Regions from separate parts of the Candidatus Rhodoblastus alkanivorans genome, predicted to be linked through region 1. Evidence: predicted binding sites of a transcription regulator. Region 1 holds the regulator's gene; the other holds the start of a gene.
What was found. The regulator LexA, encoded in region 1, represses DNA repair genes until DNA is damaged. The targets are predictions, from matches to a motif close to TGTTCNNNNTGTGTTCNG.
Positions count from the first base shown of each region.

Region 2: a site for LexA is predicted at 7,897-7,914, ahead of K2U94_RS16890 (PA0069 family radical SAM protein). Genes of this name have one in related genera too.

Region 1 is NZ_JAIVFP010000001.1:2,235,499-2,247,439, forward strand. It holds gene fabZ (3-hydroxyacyl-ACP dehydratase FabZ) at 1-476, shown strand, start outside; gene lpxA (acyl-ACP--UDP-N-acetylglucosamine O-acyltransferase) at 480-1,280, shown strand; gene K2U94_RS20635 (LpxI family protein) at 1,277-2,122, shown strand; gene lpxB (lipid-A-disaccharide synthase) at 2,119-3,249, shown strand; gene K2U94_RS10530 (hypothetical protein) at 3,339-3,836, opposite strand; gene gltA (citrate synthase) at 3,881-5,167, opposite strand; gene gltX (glutamate--tRNA ligase) at 5,316-6,764, opposite strand; gene K2U94_RS10545 (ComEC/Rec2 family competence protein) at 6,879-9,143, shown strand; gene cynS (cyanase) at 9,153-9,641, opposite strand; gene lexA (transcriptional repressor LexA) at 9,886-10,590, opposite strand; gene K2U94_RS10560 (helix-turn-helix domain-containing protein) at 10,954-11,406, opposite strand; gene K2U94_RS10565 (hypothetical protein) at 11,702-11,941, shown strand, end outside.
Region 2 is NZ_JAIVFP010000001.1:3,639,247-3,651,187, forward strand. It holds gene K2U94_RS16845 (exopolysaccharide biosynthesis polyprenyl glycosylphosphotransferase) at 1-750, shown strand, start outside; gene K2U94_RS16850 (H-NS histone family protein) at 752-1,159, opposite strand; gene K2U94_RS16855 (H-NS histone family protein) at 2,031-2,396, shown strand; gene K2U94_RS16860 (hypothetical protein) at 3,177-3,602, shown strand; gene K2U94_RS16865 (hypothetical protein) at 3,661-3,876, shown strand; gene K2U94_RS16870 (hypothetical protein) at 4,010-4,732, shown strand; gene K2U94_RS16875 (hypothetical protein) at 4,760-5,089, opposite strand; gene K2U94_RS16880 (SHOCT domain-containing protein) at 5,289-5,669, opposite strand; gene K2U94_RS16885 (hypothetical protein) at 5,894-6,760, shown strand; gene K2U94_RS16890 (PA0069 family radical SAM protein) at 6,764-7,867, opposite strand; gene K2U94_RS16895 (transposase) at 7,984-8,508, shown strand; gene K2U94_RS16900 (B12-binding domain-containing radical SAM protein) at 8,646-10,472, shown strand; gene K2U94_RS16905 (cupin domain-containing protein) at 10,480-10,923, shown strand; gene ypfJ (KPN_02809 family neutral zinc metallopeptidase) at 10,926-11,813, opposite strand; gene K2U94_RS16915 (Imm74 family immunity protein) at 11,878-11,941, opposite strand, start outside.

The sequences.
Region 1 (11,941 bases):
TGTCGGATCAGGTCGAGACCTTGGAAACGATCGATATTCAGAGGCTGATGCAATTATTGCCGCATCGCTATCCTTTTCTCCTGGTGGACCGCATCGTTCAGGCGCACGGGGACGAATTTGGCGTCGGCATCAAGAATGTCACTGTCAACGAGCCGCAATTCACCGGCCATTTTCCGGATCGGCCGGTTTTTCCCGGCGTGCTGCTGATCGAGGGCATGGCCCAGACGGCGGGCGCGCTCTGCGTCAACGCCAAGCTCGGCGGGGCCAAGCCGCCCCTGGTCTATTTCATGACGATCGACAAGGCGAAATTCCGCAAGCCGGTCGTGCCGGGGGATCGGGTGGAATTCCACATGAAGCGCATCAATCAGCGCCGAAACATCTGGTGGTATGAGGGCAAGGCGATGGTTGACGGCGCTTTGGTCGCTGAGGCCGAGATCAGCGCCATGATCATCACCGACACAGACAAGCAGGGCTGATCCATGGCCATCCATCCCACCTCCCTCGTCGAGGACGGCGCAAAACTGGGTGACGGCGTCGAAATCGGCCCCTTCTGCCATATCGGTCCCAAGGTGACGCTCGGCGACGGCGTGGTGCTGAAATCCCATGCGGTCGTCAACGGCCACACGACGATTGGTCCGAGAACAACCATCTATCCTTTCGCGTCGATCGGCTATGAGCCGCAGGACCTCAAATATCGCGGCGAGGACACGATTCTGTCGGTTGGCGAGGATTGCGTGATCCGCGAGGGCGTCACCATGAATCCGGGCACCGCCGCGGGCCGGGCGGCAACCGTGATCGGCGATCGCTGCTTTTTTCTCGCCAATTCCCATGTCGGGCATGACAGCCGCATCGGCAACGATTGCGTCTTTTCCAACAATGTCATGATCGCCGGCCATGTCACCATCGACGACTGGGTGATCTGCGGCGGCGGTTCGGCCATCGTGCAATATGCGCGGGTTGGCGCGCACGCCTTCGTCAGCGGCATGACCGGCATCGGCGCCGATCTCATCCCTTTCGGATTGGCGTTCGGCAGCCGCGGCTTCCTGATGGGCCTCAATCTGGTCGGGCTGAAACGCCGCAATTTCGGGCGCGACGCGATCCATGACCTGCGCCGCGCCTATCGCGCCTTGTTCGCGGCGGAAGGCACGCTGAAGGAGCGCGTCGAGGACGTCGCCGAGGAATTCTCCGAGAACGCCGAGGTCATGATGATCGTCGACTTCATCCGCTCGGGCGGCGATCGCGCCCTGTGCATGCCGGAATTGGAGCGCGTCGCGCTGTGAGTGGAAAGGTCGCGCTCATCTGCGGCGCGGGCCAGTTTCCCCTTGTCGCAGCGCGCGCCGCGGAGGTTCGCGGGCAGGAGGTCTTCCTTCTCGCCCTCAAGGGCATAGCGAGCGAAGGAGTCGCGAATTTCCCCCATGTCTGGCTCGGCGTCGGCCAGCTTGGCGCGGCCTTGCGCGAGATCGAGGCGCGCGGGATCAAGGACATCTGTTTCATCGGCGGTCTCGGCCGACCCGAATTCGCCGATCTTCGTCCCGATTGGGGCGCAATCAAGCGCCTGCCGGACATTTTCCGGTTGTTGAAAGGCGGCGACGATCATGCGCTCAAGGGTGTCATAAAGCTGTTCGAGAGCGAGGGCCTGCGCGTGATTGGCGTCGAGACCCTGGCGCCGGAACTGGTCGCCGCCCCGGGCGAAATGAACCGGCTCGCCTTTCCCGCCGAGATGGCGGAAGACCTCGCCTTCGGCCATGACTGCCTCGCAGCGCTCTCGGCCTTCGACTGCGGCCAGGCCCTCGTGCTTGCAAAACGCCGGATTGTCGCGCTCGAAGCCGCCGAAGGCACTGACGCCATGCTGCTGCGGGTCGCCGAATTACGCGAAAAGGGACGCTGGCGGGCGAAGGGACCCGCCGGAATGCTGATCAAGGCGCCGAAAAAGGGTCAGGATTTGCGCGTCGATCTGCCGGCCATGGGGCCCGAGACGGTGGCCTCGGCGGCGAAGGCCGGGCTGATGGGCATTGCGGTCGAAGCGGGCAGGGTGCTGATTCTCGACCGCGCGGCGGTGGCGGCGCAGGCGGAAAAAGCCGGCCTGTTTCTTTACGGTTTTTCGCGGGAGACGCAGGTTTGAAAATTTTCGTGATCGCGGGTGAGCCCTCGGGCGATTTGCTCGGGCAGGGCCTGATCCGCGCCTTGCGGGAACGGGTTCCTGGCGTCGAGATCATGGGCGTCGGCGGCGACGCCATGACGTCCGAGAATTTCGTCAGCCTGTTTCCGATGCATGAGATTTCGCTGATGGGCGTGCTGCCGGTGCTCGCCAATCTGCGCAATGTGCTGCGGCGGATCGACCAGACGGCCCGCGCCGTGATCGCTGCGCGGCCGGACGTTCTGGTCCTGATCGACAGCCCGGATTTCAACCATCGCGTGGCGCGGCGGGTGCGCAAAATCCTGCCCAACATGAAGATCGTCAATTATGTCGGGCCGACGGTCTGGGCGTGGCGGCCGGGGCGGGCGAAAAAAATGCGCGCCTATGTCGATCTGATTCTGGCGATCTTTCCTTTCGAACCCGAGGTTCACGTGCGGCTCGGCGGCCCGCGCTGCGTCTATATCGGCCATCCTTTGATCGAGCGGCGGGACGCGCTGCGGGGCGATGACGAGGCCAAGAAGAAGGGGCCGATTCTTGTGCTGCCCGGATCGCGCGCCTCGGTCGTCCAGCGCATGGGCGACGCCTTCGGCGACGCCATCGCCCGACTGGACGCGGCGTATCCCGGCCTGGACTATGTTCTGCCGACCTCTCGCGGCTTGGCGGCGCGGGTGGGGGAGATGATCGCGCAGTGGCGCGTCAAGCCGCGCGTCGTCGTGGGCGATGACGAGAAATATGCCGCCTTTCGGGCCGCGCGCGCGGCCTTGGCGGCCTCGGGGACAGTCACTCTCGAACTCGCCTTGTCGCGGACGCCGACGATCGTCGCCTATAGAGTTCCCAAGATCGAGGAGTTTTTCGCGCGCCGCCTGATCCAGGTGAGCATGGTGGCGCAGCCGAACATCATTCTGGGCGAAAAGGCCTTCCCGGAATTGCTTCAGGACGAGGCCAACGGGCCGTGGCTGGCCGAACGCCTCGCGGAAATCCTCGACGACGGGTCCGAGCGGCGCCGCCAGATCGAGGCGATGGGCCGGATCGAGGACCGGCTCGCGATCACGGACGGCAAGCGCCCGAGCGAAAAGGCGGCGGAAGCGATTTGTCAGATAATTCGTTTATAGTTTTGAAAATAAATTGAAAACATCATTGCGATGCATGGGCGCGGTAGGTGCGTCCCATGGATCGCAATGACGGCGAAGCACGAAAAGGCTTAACGCATATTCATGATCGCCAGCGTTTGCTTGCCGAAAGTCTTCAGCACCAGAACACGCGCCCTGGCGTCGCCAAGTCGCGGCTCGTATTTCAAGAAAGGCGTATGCGGATTTTCGTTTCCCGCATAGCCGAAGGCGTTTTGGCCGAGGCAAGCCTCGACGGTCGCCTTGATGTCAGCCAGATCGATCTTGCCAGCCTGACAGGAATAAATGATCTCGCCGATCTTTTTCTTGTCGATGATCTGGCAGGCCCCGAACAGATTCTCGGTCACGCCATAGGTCGTCACCGCCTCGCCTTCTTTCTGCGTCGGCCCGCGCAAGGCCTTGAAGCCATCGGGCGCCGCCGCGATGAGACGGCGGAAGACCCCGCAATCGAAAGCCTTGTCGTTGATGGGCGTGGGGTCGCCGCTCTGTTCGACGAGGCCGCCTTCCTCCAGCGAGTTGGCTTGCGCGAAGACTTGAGCGCTCCCCTGGCCAAGCCAGAGGAGCGCAGCCAAGCCGGCGGCGCGGCAAGCCGCGCCGCGGTTAAAGCGGGAAGAACTCAACGCGACCCCATCATCACATAGTCGCGGCTGGGTTCGCCGGTATAGAGCTGGCGCGGACGGCCGATCTTCTGGCTCGGGTCCTCGATCATTTCCTTCCACTGGGCGATCCAGCCGACCGTGCGGGCGAGCGCGAACAGCACCGTGAACATGGAAACCGGGAAGCCCATCGCCTTCAGCGTGATGCCGGAATAGAAGTCGATGTTCGGATAAAGCTTCTTCTCGATGAAATAGTCGTCGTGAAGCGCGATGCGCTCCAGTTCGACCGCGACATCGAGCAAAGGATCGTCCTTGATGCCGAGATCGTTGAGGACTTCATGGCAGGTCTTGGCCATGATCTTGGCGCGCGGATCGTAATTCTTGTACACGCGATGACCGAAGCCCATGAGGCGGAAGGGATCGTTCTTGTCCTTGGCCTTGGCGATATATTTCGGAATATTCTCGACCGAGCCGATTTCCGTCAGCATCTTCAGCGCCGCCTCGTTGGCGCCGCCATGGGCCGGGCCCCACAGGCAGGCGATGCCGGCGGCGATGCAGGCGAAGGGATTGGCGCCCGAGGAACCGGCGAGACGGACAGTCGAGGTCGAGGCGTTTTGCTCGTGGTCGGCGTGCAGGATGAAGATACGGTCGAGCGCGCGAGAGACGATCGGATTGACCTTATATTCCTCGCAAGGAACGGCAAAGCACATGCGCAGGAAGTTCGACGTATAGTCGAGGTCGTTCTTCGGATAGATGAAGGGCTGGCCGATGCTGTACTTATAGGCCATGGCGGCCAGCGTCGGCATCTTGGCGATGATGCGCATGGTCGCGATCACCCGCTGCTGCGGGTCGGAAATGTCGGTCGAGTCGTGATAGAAGGCCGAGAGCGCGCCGACCGAAGCCACCATGACCGCCATCGGATGGGCGTCGCGGCGGAAGCCGGAGAAGAAGCGCGCCATCTGCTCGTGAACCATGGTGTGGCGCGTTATGCGATAGTCGAAATCCGCCTTCTGCTTGGCCGTCGGCAATTCGCCATAAAGCAAGACATAGCAGGTTTCGAGGAAGTCGCCGTGCTCGGCGAGTTGTTCGATCGGATAGCCGCGGTAGAGAAGGACACCCTCGTCGCCGTCGATATAGGTGATCTTGGATTCGCAGCTTGCGGTCGAAGTGAAGCCGGGGTCGTAAGTGAACATGCCGGTCTGGCTGTACAGCTTGGCGATATCGGTGACCGCCGGGCCGATCGAGCCGTGCTTGATCGGCATTTCGACGGTCTTGTCGCCGAATGTAAACTTACCCGTTTCGCTCATGAGGTTCGCCTTTTCGCTGACGCCGCAAACGGCGCGCCGCCGCGTCCCCGCAACACTATTCGCGGGACGCAAAGCGGCAAAATCGCGTTAATATTGTGCACTGCGAATGAGTAGCTTATTGTCCGGGCAGGTTCAAGATGACAGCATCTTAAACGATAGAGGCGCCTGCGGCGTCGGTGATCCGGCCAAGACTTTCGTCGCAGCCAAGCGTCTCCAGGACATCGAAAATGCCCGGCGACGTCGCGCGGCCGGTGAGCGCGGCGCGCAGGGGTTGCGCGACCTGGCCGAGCTTGGCTCCCGTTTCTCCTACATAGGCGCGCACCGCCGCTTCGGCGGCCGGCGCCGTCCATTCCGGCAGCGCGGCGAGCTTCGGCGCGAGCGCGGCCAGATGGGCGCGACCGGCCTCATTGAGCAGGGAACGCGCCTTTTCGTCATATTCGAGCGGACGCTCGGCGAAGAGGAAGCGCGCGCCGTCCGCCAGCTCGATCAGGGTCTTGGCGCGCTCCTTCAGGCCCGGCATGGCCTTGGCGAGCTGCGCTCGCTTGGCGTCGTCGAGCTTCGCCACAATCTCCTCGCCATTGGGCAGATAGGGCAGGGCGACGATGAACTGCGCCAGCAAAGCGGAATCGTCCATAGCCCGCATGTAATGGCCGTTCATGTTTTCGAGCTTCGCATAGTCGAACCGCGCGGGCGAGCGATGCACCTGGGCGAGCGAAAAGGCCTCGGTCAGCTCGTCGGTCGAGAAAAACTCGCGGTCGCCCTGGCTCCAGCCGAGACGGGCCAGATAATTGCGCAGGGCTTCCGGCAGATAGCCCAAGGCGCGATAGGCGTCCACGCCGAGGGCGCCGTGGCGCTTGGACATTTTCGCGCCGTCTGGCCCGTGAATGAGGGGGATATGGGCGAAGGCGGGAATGTCCCAGCCCATCGCCTGATAGATGTGGGTCTGGCGCGCGGCGTTGGTCAGATGGTCGTCGCCGCGGATGATCTGGGTCACGCCCATGTCGTGGTCGTCCACCACCACCGCGAGCATATAGGTCGGCGTGCCGTCGGAGCGCAGCAGGATGAGGTCGTCGAGGTCCTTGTTGGGGAAGGTGACAATTCCCTGGACCTTGTCCTCGATGATCGTTTCGCCCTCGCGCGGCGCCTTGAGGCGGACCACCGGCTTGCGGCCTTGCGCGATCGCGTCGCTTTCGGCTTCGGTGCCGCCGAGGTCGCGCCAGCGCCCATCATAGCGCGGCGGGCGGCCCTCCTTGCGTGCGAGTTCGCGCATCTCGTCGAGCTCTTCCGGCGTCGCGTAGCATTTATAGGCCGCGCCCCTGGCGAGCATTTCCTCGGCGACCTCGCGATGGCGTCCCGCGCGCGCGAACTGGTAGATGGTCTCGCCATCCCAGTCGAGGCCGAGCCATTTCATCCCGTCGATGATCGCGGCGATCGCCGAATCTGTCGAGCGTTCGCGGTCGGTATCCTCGATTCGCAGCAGCATCCTGCCGCCGGTCTGGCGGGCGAGGAGCCAGTTGAAGAGAGCGGTGCGCGCGCCGCCGATGTGGAGATAGCCAGTGGGCGAGGGTGCGAAACGCGTGACGACGGAATGAGACATTGCGATGAAACCTGAGGCGGCGCGGGGAATGGCCGAGGGAGAGGCCAAGGGAGTGGTCTTGCCGCAGCGCGTTCGTGTAGCATGGGCTTCGTCGCCAGAAAAAGGGGCAATCGCATGGCGTCCGCTCCCAAGGGGCTGACGGACAGGGTTGGTAGCCTTGCGGCGCTGCGCCTCTCGCCCGGCGCCGCGCTCGCCGCCCTGCGCCTGTATTTTGCCGCCGCTTTGGAGCAGGAATGGGATCTGCGCCGGCCTTTCCTGTGGTTGCCGGCGGCGGCGGGCGCCGGCGCGATCTATTATCTCGTCGCGCCGACCGAGCCGGTTCTTTGGGTCGTCGGGGCGACGGCGGTTCTGTTTGCTGCGCTGGCTTTTCTTGCGCACGAGCAGCGTACGCTTTCGGCCGTGTTTGTCATCCTCGCGGCGCTGGCCGCGGGCGAGTTCTCCGGTGGCTGGCGCGCGGCGCGGGTGGATGCGCCAGTGCTGGATCGCATTTACATCGGTGAGCTTGCCGGCTTCGTCGAAGAGGTCGATTTCCGGCCCCAGGGCGCGCGTTTCCTGCTGCGCGTCACCGAGGCCGAGCGTCTCGCGCCGGAGCAGACGCCTTATCGCGTGCGCTTGACCATGCGCGGCGTTCCTGCTTTCGCCGCGGGAGATTTCCTGACCATCAAGGCGCGGCTGCTGCCGCCGGCGCGCGCGGCGCTGCCGGGCGGCTATGATTTTGCGCGCGACGCTTATTTTCAGCGCATCGGCGCCGTCGGCAATGTGCTGGGCAAGGCGGAGGCTCTTCCCGCGCCCCGGACGGCGGACTGGCGGCCGCGCCTCTATGCGGCGGTGGACCGCGCGCGCAACGCGCTGGCGTTGAGGGTCTATGATCGCATAGGCGGCGACAATGGCGCGATCGCCGCCGCGATGGTCACCGGCAAGCGCGACCTCCTTTCGGAAGCGGCGCGGGAAACCATCGCCAAGGCGGGGATTTTTCATATCATCACCATTTCCGGCGTCCAGATGACCCTGGTCGCGGGCATCTTCTTCGTCGGCTTTCGCGGTTTTCTGGCGCTCTTCCCCGCTCTCGCGCTGAACTATCCGATCAAGAAATGGTCGGCCGCGCTCGCCATGCTCGGGGCGCTGGCCTATGGCCTGTTCACCGGCTCGCGCGTCGGCTCGGAACGCGCTTTGTTCATGACCCTGATTCTGCTCGGCGCGGTCATCGCCGAACGGCCGGCGCTTTCCATGCGCAATCTCGCTTTCGCGGCGCTGGCGGTGATCGCTTGGGAGCCGGAGGCGCTGCTTGGCGCGAGTTTCCAGCTATCCTTCGCGGCCGTCGCCGCGCTGATTGCGGTTTACGAATCGCGCGGCGCGGCGAGCGGGAGGCCAAATCCCGCGCCCAAGGCGGTCGGGACCGAGGCCGAGCGCGAAGCGCGGGGGCTCGCCGACCATATGGGGGAAATCAGCCGCCTGCGCGTGTTCGGCGCACTGGCCGCCACCTTCTGCGCGACCTCCGCGACGGCCTCTTTCATGGCCTATGACTTTCATGAATTGAATCCCTATGTGCTCATCGGCAATCCGCTGACGCTCGCGATGATCGAGCTTTTCGCGGTGCCGGCGGCGTTGCTCGGCGCGTTGCTCGCGCCTTTCGGCGCGGACGGTTTGGTTTGGTCCTATCTCGGCGCGGGCGTCGGCATGATCATGACGATCGCGCGTTGGATCGGGTCGGCGCCGGGCGCGACTATCGCCCTGCCGGCTTTCGCGCCCTGGTCGATCGCCTGCCTGACGCTCGCGGTTCTCTCCGCCGTCTTGTGGCGGACGCGGCTGATGAAGCTTACGGCGCTGCCGCTGGTCGGCCTGGGCCTGTTGGGGGCGGCGAGCGGACAGCGCTTCGATCTCGCCGTGGCGCCGACCGGGGAATATGCGGCTTTGCGCGACGCCGGAGGGCGCCTCGCGCTTCTCGGCAAAAGGCGCGATTCCTTTGCCGCCGAACAATGGCTGCGCGCCGACGCCGACCTGCGCCCGGCGTCCGAAGCCGAAGCCGCCGGCCGTTGCGACACGCTCGGTTGCGTCGGCGTAATGCGCAATGGCGAAGCGGCGGCCCTGGTGCTCGACGGCGAAGCCTTCCATGAGGATTGCGCCCGGGCGCAGGTCGTCATTTCGCCGCTCTATGCGCCGAGCTATTGCACGCCAAAAATTCTGCTCGACCGCCGCAAGCTCCGGGAAACCGGGGCGGTGACACTGGCTTTCGGCCCGAAAGGCATGGAATGGCGCACAACCCGCGCGCCAGGCGAGGATCGCCCCTGGTCACGCGCGCCGCGCCGCCGGGCGCTTGCGCCATTGCGTCCCGCCGCCGCGCCGGAGTCGCCCGCGACGAAGGACGATTCGCGGGAATAGCGGGATTGATTATCCGTTCTTGGCGCCATTCGGCGGCACGCCGGGGCCGGCGCCGTAATATTTGTAGGGCAGGAATTTGCCGGACATGGAAATCTTGACCCGGTCGCCCTTGGGGTCGGGCTGGCGCTCGATCGCCATGTCGAAATCGATCGCCGACATGATGCCGTCGCCGAATTCCTCCTGGATCAGTTCCTTCATCGCCGGTCCATTGACCATGAGCAGTTCGTAAAAGCGATAGAGCAGGGGGTCGGTCGGCGGCATCGGCGAATTCTGGCCGCGCATCGGAACCTCGGTCAGCATCCGCTCTTCCGACTTGGTCAGGCCGAGAAAAGCGGCAGACTTGGCCGCGAGCGCCTCGGGAAGGCGCATCTGGCCGAGCAGCGCGCCGACGATCAGCACATCCGCCATTTCGCCGGTCGCTTCGACGATCTGCTGCCATGTCAGGCGTTTTTCGCGCTTGATGTCGAGAATGCGTTCGGTGAGTTGATCGCGGGTCATGCGCATACTCCTTTGCCAGGGACAAAACGCCTTCACAGAGGTTAAGCGTCAATTCCCCGGCCCGCCAGAGAACTGAGCTCAAAATTTGTCCATGGAATAACGCCAGAAATTCAGCGCAGCGACCCTTCCGGCTGTCACTGCGACCGTGAGCTAAAGGCGCGACGGGAAACAATTAACCATCTAACATATTGAAATAATGCATGAGTTTCTTCGTCGCTTTTCCCGTCGTCCGCGAAAACTCCGCTCAATATTTGCGCACGAGGCTCACCAGCTTGCCCTGGATGCGGACCCGGTCCGGCCCAAAGATCCGCGTTTCATAGGCCGGATTGGCGGCTTCCAGCGCGATCGAGGCGCCGCGCTTGCGCAAGCGCTTCAAGGTCGCCTCCTCGTCGTCGATCAAGGCGACCACGATTTCACCCGACTCGGCGGATTCCTGCTTCTTGATGACCACCGTGTCGCCGTCGAGAATGCCGGCCTCGATCATCGAATCGCCCCGGACTTCGAGCGCGTAATGTTCGCCGTTGGACAACAGGTCCGGGGGGAGGGCGATGCTGTGGGACCGTGTTTGCAGCGCCGATATCGGCGTGCCGGCCGCGATGCGGCCCATGACGGGGATGGCGACGTTCTGGCTCGAATCGGAGGGGTCGCCCGCGACGACTGGCCGGGTCTTGCCGAGATTGCCTTCGATGACGCTTGGCGCGAAACGTCCGCCGCGCGGCGCCGCCGGGGTTGACGACTCGGGCAGCCGCAAAACTTCCAGCGCCCGGGCGCGATTTGGCAGGCGCCGGATGAAGCCGCGCTCCTCCAGCGCCATGATGAGGCGATGAATGCCGGACTTCGAGCGCAGGTCGAGCGCGTCCTTCATTTCGTCGAAGGATGGAGGCACGCCGGTCTCTTTCAGGCGCTCATGAATATAACGAAGCAATTCGCTTTGTTTCCTGGTCAGCATGGCCGCGCCCTGTCTAATCTTGCCGCATCCGGCGTTGCTTTGGCGCTTCAGAATCACGCCAATACAAATCATGAACGGAAGATAGATGTTCGCGCTTGGTTCTGCAATCGAAAAGATGTGAGATGGTTGCTGCTGGAGCGCGTAAAATTAATTGCAAATCCCGGAATTCGGTAATTGCACGCCGGGACTCGAAAATCTCTTTAATAACAACCTTGTAGGTGTGTAGTGTTCGCCAAACCGGATTGGCGAACACTCGGCTGATTTTCCGTATGTGCGATGCTGTTGATTTTTCTATACATTTTCAAAAAGGATTGGCGAACATGCTACGCCAAATCCCACGATTGGCGAACATTTTGCCGAACATCAACCGGTCTTGGTTTCGCGGCGCCCAAACGAAAGGTGCGAGACGAAGGGACCGAACGCGCCTTCTGCCCGAAAGCGATCATATCGGGCCTCCAAATCGGCTGTCATTCGGGCCGCCAGTGTTAATGCCTTTTCGCGCTCGTGCTGAGGCGTCTCAGGCCCCAAAGATGGCATAAGGCCAAGCTCAATAAGCGATCCGCAAACAGCGTCATAAAGATCGGAATGGTGCGGTCGAAAGTCGCCATATATAAAATAGTCCGCGTCTATGCGCAACAAATGTGCCAGACGCAAGAAAAAATCGGCAGGAATACGGTTTTCACCATTTATGTAATTCTGAACAGTGCGATACGAAATCCCTAATTTCTCCGAAATTAGTTTCATTGAGACTCGCTTTTTCTTTATCACGGCGCGTAGCGCCTCCGCCAGTCTGGCATCGTCGTAGTCGCTTGCCATATACCGAAATGTGCGTTATTCTGAACAAAATGCACCGAAATAAGACATTAGGCGGCGCAATGCCCAAAATCGTTCGCACCCTCCCTCTCGTAATTACAATTGCCGGGTCAGACGATCTGTATCAGACCGTCCGCGCGGCATTAGTCGCGCGAAATTCCAGCCTCAATGCTTGGTGTAATGCAGCCGGCGTTAACAGGCAAACCGCGGAAAAGGCGTTGAAAGGAGCACGCCACAGCCGACGTGCGGACGAACTTCGTCAGCGTCTCCTTGCAGAACTGTTCCCCGAGAAAGTAGCGTGAGGGACTTCCTTCCCATCGCCGTCATCGCCGACGCAGCAGCCATATCGAGCCGGGCGATTGAACGCGCCATCATGCGGGCCAGCAAGAACCCGTCGGCGACTTGGAACGGCGCGCGCTTGGTTGTCCGGGAAGTCGCCGGGCGCGGCGGCCGCGGCGGGCGTCAATACGAAGTCAAAGTCGATAGCCTGCCCGCCTACATTCAAGAGCGTTTAAAGCGTGTTTCAACCGCGGTTGCA
Region 2 (11,941 bases), 1.4 Mb from region 1:
AGCTGGCGTCAATTGCGCTCTTTCCTGGGAGATCTGAGGGTTCTGCCACTCCCCATCCTGTTTGTTCCCATTGGCGCCCCCGCGGACTTTTTCAGGCGTCCGACCCGCGACCTCGGCGGCGCCCTATGCGTCGAGCTTCAGCCCAGCCCACTCGCCGAAGCCGAACATGCGGCAAAACGCGCCCTCGATCTCATCGGCGCCGGGCTCGCGCTGGTTCTGCTCGCGCCCTTGCTGGTCGCCGCGGCGATCGCGATCAAGCTGGATTCGCCGGGACCGGTTCTTTTCCGGCAACAGCGTTGCGGCTTCAACGGCCGTAGCTTCACCATCCGGAAATTCCGGACCATGTCGGTGCTCGAAGACGGCCCGACTGTGGTTCAGGCGCGTCAGGACGATCAAAGGGTGACCCGCGTCGGAAAATGGCTGCGCCGGACCAGCATCGACGAGTTGCCGCAATTGTTCAACGTGATCGGCGGCAGCATGTGCCTCGTCGGACCGCGCCCTCACGCCCTTGCGCATGACAATGAGTTCGACAAGCTCGTACGCAATTACGCCTTCCGGCGTCGCGTCAAACCCGGCCTGACCGGCTGGGCGCAGATACACGGTTGCCGCGGACCAACCCCGAACGCCGCGGCGGTAGAACGGCGGGTCGAATACGACCTGTGGTATGTCGATAATTGGAGCCTGCGGCTGGACATGGTCATTCTGCTGAAGACTCCATTCGAGCTGCTGCGCGGCCGCAATGCGTTTTGAATCAAGCGCTCCGCTCGATGGAGCCGTCGGGCGGCGCCGGCGAAGCCGGATTGAATTTCAGGTCGCCCGGGTCCTTGATGCGGAAATCTTCGATGTCATGGCCCGACGCCATGGCGAGGACGACCCAGCGCGGCCGCTTGCCGCGCCCCGACCATGTTTCGAACGTCTCGGGATTGCGATATTGAGGCACGACCTTCGGATATTTCCGGCGCGGCTTCGCCTCCGGCGCGAAACGCGGCGGGGTACCATTGACGACCATGTCCGCGCCGCGGCTGAGGATTGCGAGACGCTTCTCCAGCTCGCGCTTCTCCTCCAAAATCCGCGCCGACAGAATCGCGCTGACTTCCTCGTGGAGCGACCATAGCTCGTCCACGGTCATTGAATTAAAATCGACTTTGTTCCCAACCATAGCGCCGGTTTCCCGCCATAACGCCGCTTGCGAATCGACATTTTATGATCTCCAATTATATCGTCGGATCGATGATCTCCACAAGCGCCAACTAGGTATTTTCCGCAGGTTATGCCAAACAGGCGATCAAGTGACGGAAATATGACCGAAAATCCGGAGCGAAACCGTCCCGAGCGGCCTTTTGGTCCGGCCGGACGACAAAGGCACATATGGCGCAGAATTTCGCAGGTTATCCTGAGGATTCCGAATCTCTTTGATTAAACTAGATAAAATTTATCGAATTCGGCGCTGCCATGGGCGCGCGCCGAGTGGGCAGGCGCCCCAGCCCGCAATCAGAAAAATAATAAGCAAGAAACATGCCGAACGCCGGAGATTCGCCGCCCCGCCGGACAAACCGCCGGACAAGCGGTCGCCCTTCGACGCCCGCTGAAGCCTGGAACGCAGGGCCTGGCGCGTCACACGGCCGCTTCGCCGGACAGAGCCGCCCGCAGCCGCGACGCCGAAACCGAAGCCGGCAAATCAGCAGGATGCAGGTCTGTTATTTATTTATTAATTCCCGCCTGGCAATTTAATAATTAACTCTTGACATAATAAATTAAATGTCGTTTTATAAATCCCCACGATTGAAATTGGCTTACCGCACACAGTTGAAGCGTTCCGTTCGGGAAACAATTTCGGTCATGTGGCAGAAACGCGAACACCGCGCGTCTTTGCGCAGTACGGTCATTAGAGACTGCGCAAAGACGAAGGCGTTCGACAATCAACCGAAACTCGGCGTCCAATACCGGCGGGCGCTCGCGGAGTGGATGCGGCGCCGCGGCGTTTCCGCGCCGAATGTTGGCGTAACCTGTCGGAAAATCGCGAGAGCACGATGCGCAGACAGGATCTCGAGACAATGGACTTCGAAGAACTCTGGATTTTACACGAAGAGCTCACGAAGGTCCTGGTCGAGAAGATCAAGACCGAAAAGGTTCAGCTGGAAAGGCGCCTCGCCCAACTCAGCCAGAGGCGTGGCGATATCGGCGGCGCGACCGGCATGGCGGCGCCGCGTAAATATCCGAAGGTAAAGCCGAAATATCGCAATCCCGCAGCACCAAACGAGACATGGTCGGGACGGGGCAAGCATCCGCGGTGGCTTGCCGCGGCGCTGAAGGCGGGTCACAGGATCGAAGAGTTCAAAATCGAGGGAGCAGAAGACTCGCTGGCCGGCGAGAAGACAGGCGGAAAGCGCAGCTAAAAAGCCGGCCCCTCAATGAGGCCGGCGGAAACGATCGGGCGCGGCGCCGCACGGGCTTGACCGCCCAATCTTGACGTCCTTTTCGAGCCGCCTACGAATTCCAGAGATTTCGCTGAGCAGAACATTGCAGAGCTGGATCCGCCGCACCAAAGCCGCGGGCGTAGCCGATCCGTCTCCTAAATAATGCAAGCGAAAATGGGCGTTCCTGATCGTGTTTAATGAACGACCGACAGAATCCCTACCCATTCCATCCGAAATGTCTATGTGTTTCATCTTACTCCCCCCCAACAACAATCCAAGCCCCGATGCAAAGATATTTTTCACATGGCCTGACCAGCTAGTGATTTTTATTTTAACTCTAACCTATTTTACTAGCTACGCTATACATCGCAGTAAAAGTAAGGATAAATTTTCGTCTCGAAACCATGTTCCACCGACAGCTTGCATCGTCAAGGTTATCGCACGGCCGCCTCACTTGGTGCAATGCAAACAGTTTACGTAATTTTACGGTCACATGAAAAAACGGCCTGCTGAGCTGGAGCTGCAAGCGTTTTCATTTGTGCGCGCCGACATGGCGGGACACCGCCACTCGATATTTCAACGACACCCTGCTGGTTACACCGGAGTTCCCACGGATGCCGCGAACCCCGCCGAAGGAGAATTTCTTTCGCCCGCCTTCAAACGTAAGCTTTCAATGCGGCAGACGTTTAAGTCAAAACGATCTAGTCAGCGGTACGGCGTCGTAATAATGCGTAGCGGATTCTACGGATTGCTCAGAACGTGACTTTCTTTATTAACTTACCTGACCGCGACGGCGCCAAAGCGCAAACAGAACGACGGCGCGTCGTCCGGGCGGTTGAAACGGGGGAGGACAGAATGTTGCACGCGTTTCAAAATCTCGCCCAAAGCCCGCTTCGGGGAGCGGTGGCGAACAGCGCGGGAAATCTCGTTCAGGCGATGATCGACCAAGCCCGGAAACCCCGCGCCATCGTTTCGGCGATTGCGGAAGGCGTTTTGAATGCAACCCCATCCGAGGCTTTCAACAGCCGGGCGACGCGGGATGCGGCCTTCCCACCTGCGCGCGAACGCCAATATAAAGACGGTTTGAAACCGGCGCCGGGCGTCAAGATCCCACAGGCAATGGCCAAGCCAAGCGCGCGCCATGCGTGCATGAGCGCATCCGGCTGGGTCGGCAGCGCCCTCTAGCTGGCCCTGGTTTCCGGCCGCACAACCCGATCTTCCACGAACAAAATTGAGTTCGTCAATGGCGCGCTATAGTTTTCTGCTGCGTAAGATCGACGGCGCCACCGTCTTCAAACGCACCATGGATTGCGAGGACGTCGCCGACGCCTGGCAGGCGATCGGAGAAATCGCGCGGCAGACCGACCCTGAAGCGGGCGAGAGCATTATCGTCAGGGACGAGCGCGGCGAACTTGTCGTTTTCGTGGGGATAGCCTCGGCGCGCGTCCTTGCCGCCTGAAACGCTTTCGCGACGATGGCGACGCCACGCCAACGCCAGCCGCGGGCGAGCGAGACAAACTCAAGCGGAACAAAAAGGCGCGCCGCGCGTCCTATCCGGAAATGGCCAACGTCGGACCAGGCATGCGCGCAAAATGATGAAAGTTTTTGTCCGAACCCGCGAAAAGGCGTTGGCGCCGCGGCGGACCAGGCTCGAAATCCCCGGCTGGGCGGGCGAACGAACGCCTCGCGGCGAGGGCGCGCGCGAGCAGCCTTGGCATTGCGCCCTTTTCTCCGAGGGTGCTCAATATGGAATCGAGCTGTTTTATCCTTACAGAAATGAATTGCGGGTCGAAACCCGCGACGGCCGGTTGCACCTGGAGGGCGATTTCGGCCCCTGCCCCGAAGAAGGCCTGCAATGGCCGCCATTCCGCGATTTCGGCGGGAATTACTACACCTATCAAATCCTGCTCGACCTGAAAGTCCCCCCGGGCTTTGCGCTGCGCATCGAGCCGCATCCACGCTTTTACACCGACCGCACTGACACCTGCCCCATTGCTGTGCAGGCGCTCATCCGGCGCTGGTGGCCGATGATGTTTTTCTGCGTGTTCAAATCGCCGGCGGAGGGACGCGTTCATATTTTTCGTCCAGGCGAACCTTTCGCGCAAATCCTGGTCATTCCCGAGGAAGCGCCGTTCGACCTGGAGGAAATGGCGCCCGAGGAAGCGGCCGAGCGCGAATTGCAGGCGCGCCGCATTCACGCCAATCGCGACCGGCTGAGCGGGGACTCGCGTTGGGTTTCGCAGACCGACACCGTCTTCGACGGCACTTATCGCCAGATGTTGCGCGCCGCAAAAACCCTCGCCAAAGACAAGTGAAAAGCCGGCCATGGGGCCGGCTTCTCGTCACCAATAGTTGTGATGGTGATGATGGTGGTGGTGATGGTGATGGTGACGCCAGAAGGGGAGCGGATAGGGGTAATAGCGCCGCCAATGGTGATGATGATGGTGGTGGTGATGGTTGTAATATTGCACGAGTTGGACCTTCCCACGCGCGGCCCCACCCACGGCGCGCGGCGCTGAATCGATCGCGGCCAGCTTTTCCTGCGCATTCGGAATCGGCTGCAACAGTTCCGCGAAGGAATAGGCTTCAAGCGCCTGCGCCGGAGCGGCCGGCGCGGCGCCGACGATGGCAAGCGCGGCGGCGCCGGCGAGAAGAGGAAGTTTTTCGGACATGGGCATTTTCTCCAATAGTCCAAGCCGGCTCCTGCCGAAGCCGGCGAGAGCTGACGAAGAGCCAACGTCGCCCGCGCTAATATGTTCCGCGTCGAATTTGCCCGAGTCTTTCCGTAACGCGCGTTGATGAAAGGAAAATCCCGCGCGCCGCGTTAACGGCGCGCGGGATCATGGCGCGGGGCGAAGAACAGGGCTTGAATCAATCAACCATCCGGGCGCGCAGCCGGGCATATTCCTCGTCCGTGATTGTCTTGGATTCTTTGAGCTTTTCGAGCTTGGCCAGTTCGTCGGCGACGCTGAAGCCGGCGAAACGGCGCATATCGTCGCGCGCATGCTTGGCGTCCTGCAGGCGGCGCTCAGCCATGCCGCGCCCCTGGAAGATCAGATAGGCGAGCACGCCGAGATAGGGCACGAAGATCAGAACGACGATCCAGACCGCCTTGATCCAGCCCGAAACATCGTGACGGCGGAACAAATCGCTGATCACATTGATCAGAATCCAGATCCACATGATGAAAAGAAAGATCGTGATGGCGTCCGCCAGAAAATTCCAAAAATTGAAGCCGCCGTCGAACAACATGATCGAACTCCCAGGATCGCTTGAAATTTAAGATCACTTTAACTTTAATGTTCTCATTGCCGCTGTCACGATCAGCAGCAAGTATGCACGAAGTTCTTCACTCAATAGCCTAGCTAGCGCCGACGAGCAAGCCGAACTGACGCCATCGCGCCGCGCGGGCGCGCCTTAATTAAGCCTTTACCATGTGGCTTCAAAACTGGTGCGATAGTCGGGATCGGAGAGCCATGGGATATTTGCATCCGCCGCCGGGCAATGCGCCGGTCGTCGTGATCAAGGACGTCGGCGGCGACGTCCGGCAATATGCCGCCCAGACCAATGCTTATATTCGCAGCGGCCGCGAGGTGCGCCTGCACGAATGCCGCTCGGCCTGCACCCTGGCGTTGGCCGTGCCCAATGTCTGCGTCTATCCGAACAGCCTCCTGCGGTTCCACAAGGCTTATAATCCGATCACGAAAGCGACCAACGACTGGGTTTCCGACGCGATGATGGTGGCCTATCCGCCGGCAGTGCGCGCGCGGCTCGGCATCCTCAACCGCCAATATAAGACGCTGACGGGCTCCGAGTTGATCCGGCTCGGCGTGCGCGACTGCAACGCGCCGGCGAGCCCGGGGATCATGGTCGCGCGGGCGAGCGCCCGGCCGGTTGGCCCGCGAAATCCCCTCTCCAACGCCTTCGCCGCGCTGACCGTCGGCTTTAGCGCGCCCGATATTCCCGTTTACCACGGATATGGCGCGCCGGTCCGGGTCGCGCGCGTCAAAATCCCGCCCGCCCAAGACCAGCGCGCCCAAGACCAGCCCGCTGAAGCCGGGCCCGTCCCGGCGTCCCAAGGCGACGCGACCGCGACATCGCCCGCGACCGCGCCAAGCATGGAAGCGCCCCTCCCGCCGCCCCGTCCGCTGGAACTGGCCGGCCTGCCCGATCCTGCGGCCGCGCCCCCGGAAGCGGCTCCGCCCGTCCCCGCGCCGCCCGATCGTCCGCCTGCTCCGCGGACCCGGTTTTCCGCCTGGACCGCCCAGATCCGCGGCTCGGCGCCGGTTCTGGCATCGGCGCGCTTTACGCCCTTTCCCTATCGCCTGACTGGCGACGGCTGATCTCTAAAAGAGGCTCAGCTGGCGCTCGCCTCCTTCCGGCGGGCGGAAAAGGTCGGTTCGCAACCTGATTTTCGTCTTGCCGAAGCCGAGCTTTTCGCTGGCAAGCTCGAAGCGCCGGCCAATCATCCAGGCGTAGGGCCCGGTTCCGGTCATGCGCTTGCCCCAGGCGGCGTCGTAGAGCTTGCCTTCCCTGGTCGAGCGCAGCAGCGCCAGCACCTTGCGATATTTGTCGGGGAAATGCTCCAACAGCCAATTGGCGAACAGGTCCTGCGTCTCCAGCGGCAGGCGCAGCAGGATATAGCCCGCCTCCCGCGCGCCGTGGGCGAAGGCGCGGGCAAGAATGGTTTCGATCTCCTGATCGGTGACGCCGGGAATGACCGGCGCGACCATGACCGCCGTCGGAACGCCGGCCTGAGTGAGTTTTTCTATCGCCTCCAGCCGGCGCGCCGGCGTGGTCGCGCGCGGCTCCATCGCCCGCGCCAGAGCGCGATCGAGCGTGGTCACCGACAACGCGACCTTGACCAGACCTTTTTCGGCCATCGGCGCGAGCAGATCGAGATCGCGCAGCACCAGCGCCGATTTGGTGACGATCGCGACCGGATGGTTGGCCGCCGCCAGCACCTCCAATATGCCGCGCATGACCCGATGCTCGTGCTCGATCGGCTGATAGGGATCGGTATTGGTCCCGATCGCCAGTACCTTGGGCTGATAGCCGGGAGCCGACAATTCGCGCCGCAGCGCCTCCGCCGCGCCGTCCTTGACGAACAGCCGGCTCTCGAAATCGAGACCCGGCGAGAGGCCGAGATAAGCGTGGGTGGGGCGAGCGAAACAATAGACGCAGCCGTGTTCGCAACCCCGATACGGATTGATCGAGCGTTCGAAGGCGATGTCCGGAGAATCGTTGCGGGTGATGAGCCTGCGCGGCTTTTCATGCGTGATCTCGGTCCTGAACGGCGGCAACTCGTCCAGCGAACCCCAGCCGTCGTCGAGATCGACGCGCTGGAATTTTTCGAAACGCCCGGACACATTGTTCGCCGCCGCGCGGCCGCGCCGCCGCCCGGGCGCGACCGCGGCGCTCGAAACCGGGGATGAGGCCAGGGAAGCCATTGACGTTCCTTGAGAACAAATCAGATACAAAGAACAATTAAAGAACGGTAACGCGTTGTCAACCGGTTTGGTCAAGCCGCTTGCCAAAACAGCGAAAACATTTAAAGCGATCCGCCATGGTTACCGTTATCGTCCTTTCCCCCTCGCTTGACGCGACCGCCCCGGTCCAGCGCGCGGCCGAGGCGGTGGCGCGCAGCCTGTGCGCCCTGGTGCGCGCCTCGGTGGAGGGGATCGTCCGCGACGCCCTCATCATCGGCCCCGCCGAGGACCAACTCGCCGAAATCGCCGACGAGGCCGGCTGCTCCTATATCGAGGCCTCTTCCGCGCAGGAAGGTTTCGCGCGCGCCGTCGCCCAGTCGCGCAGTGACATCGCCTTCGTGCTCGAAGGCGGCTATGCGCCGCAGCAGGGCTTTGTCGAAGAAGCTGGCGACCTTCTGCATGACGCCGGCTTCCGCGGCGCGCTGTTGCGGCGCTCGCCGGACAGTCTGATGACCTGGCTCGCGCCTTCGCTGGCGCGGCCGGTGGGGGCCTTCGCGGCGCGCGACGATTTGCGCGGCGCGGCCCCGCGCGACCTCGCCGAATTGATCCGGCGTCTCAAGATCCGGCACACGCTCACCGCCCGCGCCCACAAAATCCTGTGACATTTGCGCCGAAGGCGAGAATCTGACGCAGGAAAAACGCCTTTGTCGCTTTCCCCCCTCAAGGGGATCGGCTAAGGTCGCGCGTCTATCTGCAATGAAATCAATGATTATAGTTTCGCTTTAGCAAAGGAGGCGGCATGGCGCCCGCATCGAACTGCGAACAGGCCGCCCGCATCTTCAATGTCGTGCTGATCAAACCCACGCATTACGACGACCAGGGCTATCCGATCCAATGGTTTCGTTCGGCCATCCCGTCCAATACGCTCGCCTGCATGTTTGGACTGGCGCAGGACGCCGCGCGGCGGCAAATCCTCGGCTCCGGCGTCGAGCTTCGTCTCCATACGTTCGACGAGACCAACACCCGCATTCGCCCGAAAGAAATTGCCGCGCTGGTGCGCGAGGCCGGCGGCGAGGGCGTGATCTGCCTGGTCGGCGTGCAGTCGAACCAGTTTCCCCGCGCCCTCGACCTCGCGCGGATGTTTCGCGCCGAAGGGCTCCAGGTCGGCATCGGCGGCTTTCACGTGTCCGGCTGCCTCGCCATGCTGCCCGAACTGCCGCCCGAAATCCGCGAGGCCCAGGCGCTCGGCATTTCGCTGTTCGCCGGCGAATCCGAGAACTGCCGCCTCGAAGGCTTTCTGCAGGACGCCTTCGCGCGAAAACTTCAGCCGCTCTATAATTATCTCGACGACCTGCCCTCGCTCGAGGGCGAGCCCCTGCCGATTTTGCCGCGCGCCCGCGTCCGCCGCACCATGGGCAAATTGTCGAGCCTCGATTTCGGGCGCGGCTGCCCCTATCAATGCTCGTTCTGCACCATTATCAATGTGCAGGGCCGCAAAAGCCGCTTCCGCAACGCCGACGATCTCGAACGCATCCTGCGCGAGAACCAGGCGCAGGGCGTGAACCGCTTCTTCATCACTGACGACAATTTCGCCCGCAATCAGGAGTGGGAGGCTTTGTTCGACCGCATCATCAAGCTGCGGGAAGAAGAAGGCATGACCTTCGGCTTTACAATTCAAGTGGATACGCTCTGCCACAAGATTCCGAATTTCATCGAAAAGGCGGCGCGTGCCGGCGCCAACCGCGTCTTCATCGGGCTCGAGAACATCAACCCCGACAATCTGATCGGGGCCAACAAGCGCCAGAACAAGATCACCGAATATCGCGCCATGCTGCAGAAATGGCGCGAGCATGGCGCCCATACCGCCGCCGGTTATATTCTGGGCTTTCCCGCCGACACCAAGGAAAGCATCTTGCGCGATGTCGAGATCATCAAGCGCGAACTGCCGCTCGACATTCTCGAATTCTTTTTCCTCACGCCCCTGCCGGGCTCGGAGGACCACAAGCGCCTGCTCGCCAAGGGCGTGTGGATGGACGCGGACCTCAACAAATATGACCTCAACCATCGCGTCACCCATCATGGGAAAATGACGGACGCCGAATGGGAAGAGGCCTATCACGCCGCCTGGGCGGCCTATTACACCGACGACCATGTCAAGACGGTCCTGCGCCGTTCGGCCGTCCATGGACTACGCTCGATCAAATCGCTGCGCTCCAAGCTTTTGATGTTCCACCTCATGATCAAATATGAGGGCGTCCATCCGCTGGAAGGCGGGGCCTTGCGCCTGAAATTCCGCAGGGACCGCCGCCCCGGGATGAAATTGGAAAATCCGCTGCTTTTCTATCCGCGTTTCGCGTTCGACACCCTGCGCAAGGGCGTCGGCTATTGGCGAACAATCCGCAAATTCGACGGATTCATGAAGGAAGTCATGGAGGCCCCGGACCGCGAAAGCTATACGGATATCGCGGTCGCCCATCCCGGCGCCGCGGAATTCGAGGAAATGGCCCTCTATCACGCCACCTCGGGCGGTGAGAACGCACTCGCCCGCAAGCGCCGCGACGAGGCGATCCGCAAGGGCTCCCAAAAGCCGGCGGCGGAGGACGTGGCCGCGCCGGCGGCGGAATGATCCCAAAATGATCGATCTGCGCGATCCCGCGCTCGACGCGCAGGCCGTGCGCGACGCGCTCGGCCTCGTCCCACATCCGGAAGGCGGCGCTTTTCGTGAAATCTGGCGCGACGCGCCGCAAGGCGGCGCGCGCGGCGCCGCGACCAGCATCTATTTCCTGCTGGCGGCCGGCGAGCGCTCGCACTGGCATCGGGTGGACGCCGCCGAACTTTGGATCTGGCAGGCGGGCGCGCCCTTGCGGCTGGCGTTCAGCACCGTGGCGGGAAGGGTCGAGCAGATCCGTCTCGGCCCAAATCTCGGCGCCGGCGAAGCCTTTCAGGCCGTCGTTCCCGTCGGCGCCTGGCAGGCGGCGGAAAGCCTCGGCGCCTGGACGCTGGCGTCATGCGTCGTGGCGCCGGCGTTCCAATTTTCGGGCTTCGAACTGGCGCCGCCGGGCTGGTCGCCGGGCTGAGATCACTGCGCGAAAGTGTTGCAATCCTTGACCTTCCCCGAATGCAGGCCTCGCTCCAACCATTGCACGCGCTGGGCCGACGTGCCGTGGGTGAAGGAATCCGGCACCGCATAGCCGCGCGAGGCCTTCTGCAGGCGGTCGTCGCCGATGGCCTGGGCGGTGGCGACCGCCTTTTCGATGTCGCCCGGCTCGATCACCTGCCATTTCTGGTTGGCGTTGGCCGCCCATACGCCGGCGAAGCAATCCGCCTGCAACTCGATGCGCACGGAAATGGCGTTGGCCCGTTCCCGCGACGAAGCGTTCTGCTCCGCGGCCTGGGCTTTGCGCAGGATGCCGAGCAGGTCCTGAATGTGGTGACCCATTTCATGCGAGATCACATAGGCATAGGCGAAATCGCCGCCGCCGCCGAATTTGGTCTTCATGTCGCGGAAAAAGGACGTGTCGAGATAGATTTTCCCGTCAAGCGGGCAATAGAACGGCCCCATCGCCGATTGCGCCACGCCGCAGGCGGAACGGGTCGCGCCGTTGAACAGCACGATCGGGGCCGGCTTGAACTTCACGCCGGTCTGGGCAGGCAGGACGTCGGACCAGACGTCCTCGTTTTCGGCGAGGATCGCGGCGACGAAACGGCCGACCTGGTCCTTGGGCGCGCCCCGCTGGCCCTGCGGCCCGGCCTGCTGCTGCTGCGAGCGTCCGCCCATATGGCTGACCATTTCGGCGCCGCCGATCAGGACGCGCGGGTCGATGCCGAGCGCATAGCCGATCAAACCGAGTACGATGATCGCGCCAAGGCCGAGATGGCCCGACGACCCGCCGCCGCCGGCCATCATCGGGCCGTCGCCGCGGCGGTCTTCGATATTTTCGGACTGACGGAAATCTTCCCATTTCATCGCACTTGGTCTCCGCGAAGGCGCGCGAGTCTTTTAGCAGCCTGCCCCTTCCCTGAGGAGCGGGTCATTCATAGGCTACTTCAAGGCCGAGCCGGTCGAACGCCTCGTCGATCGCCTCGAGAATCCGC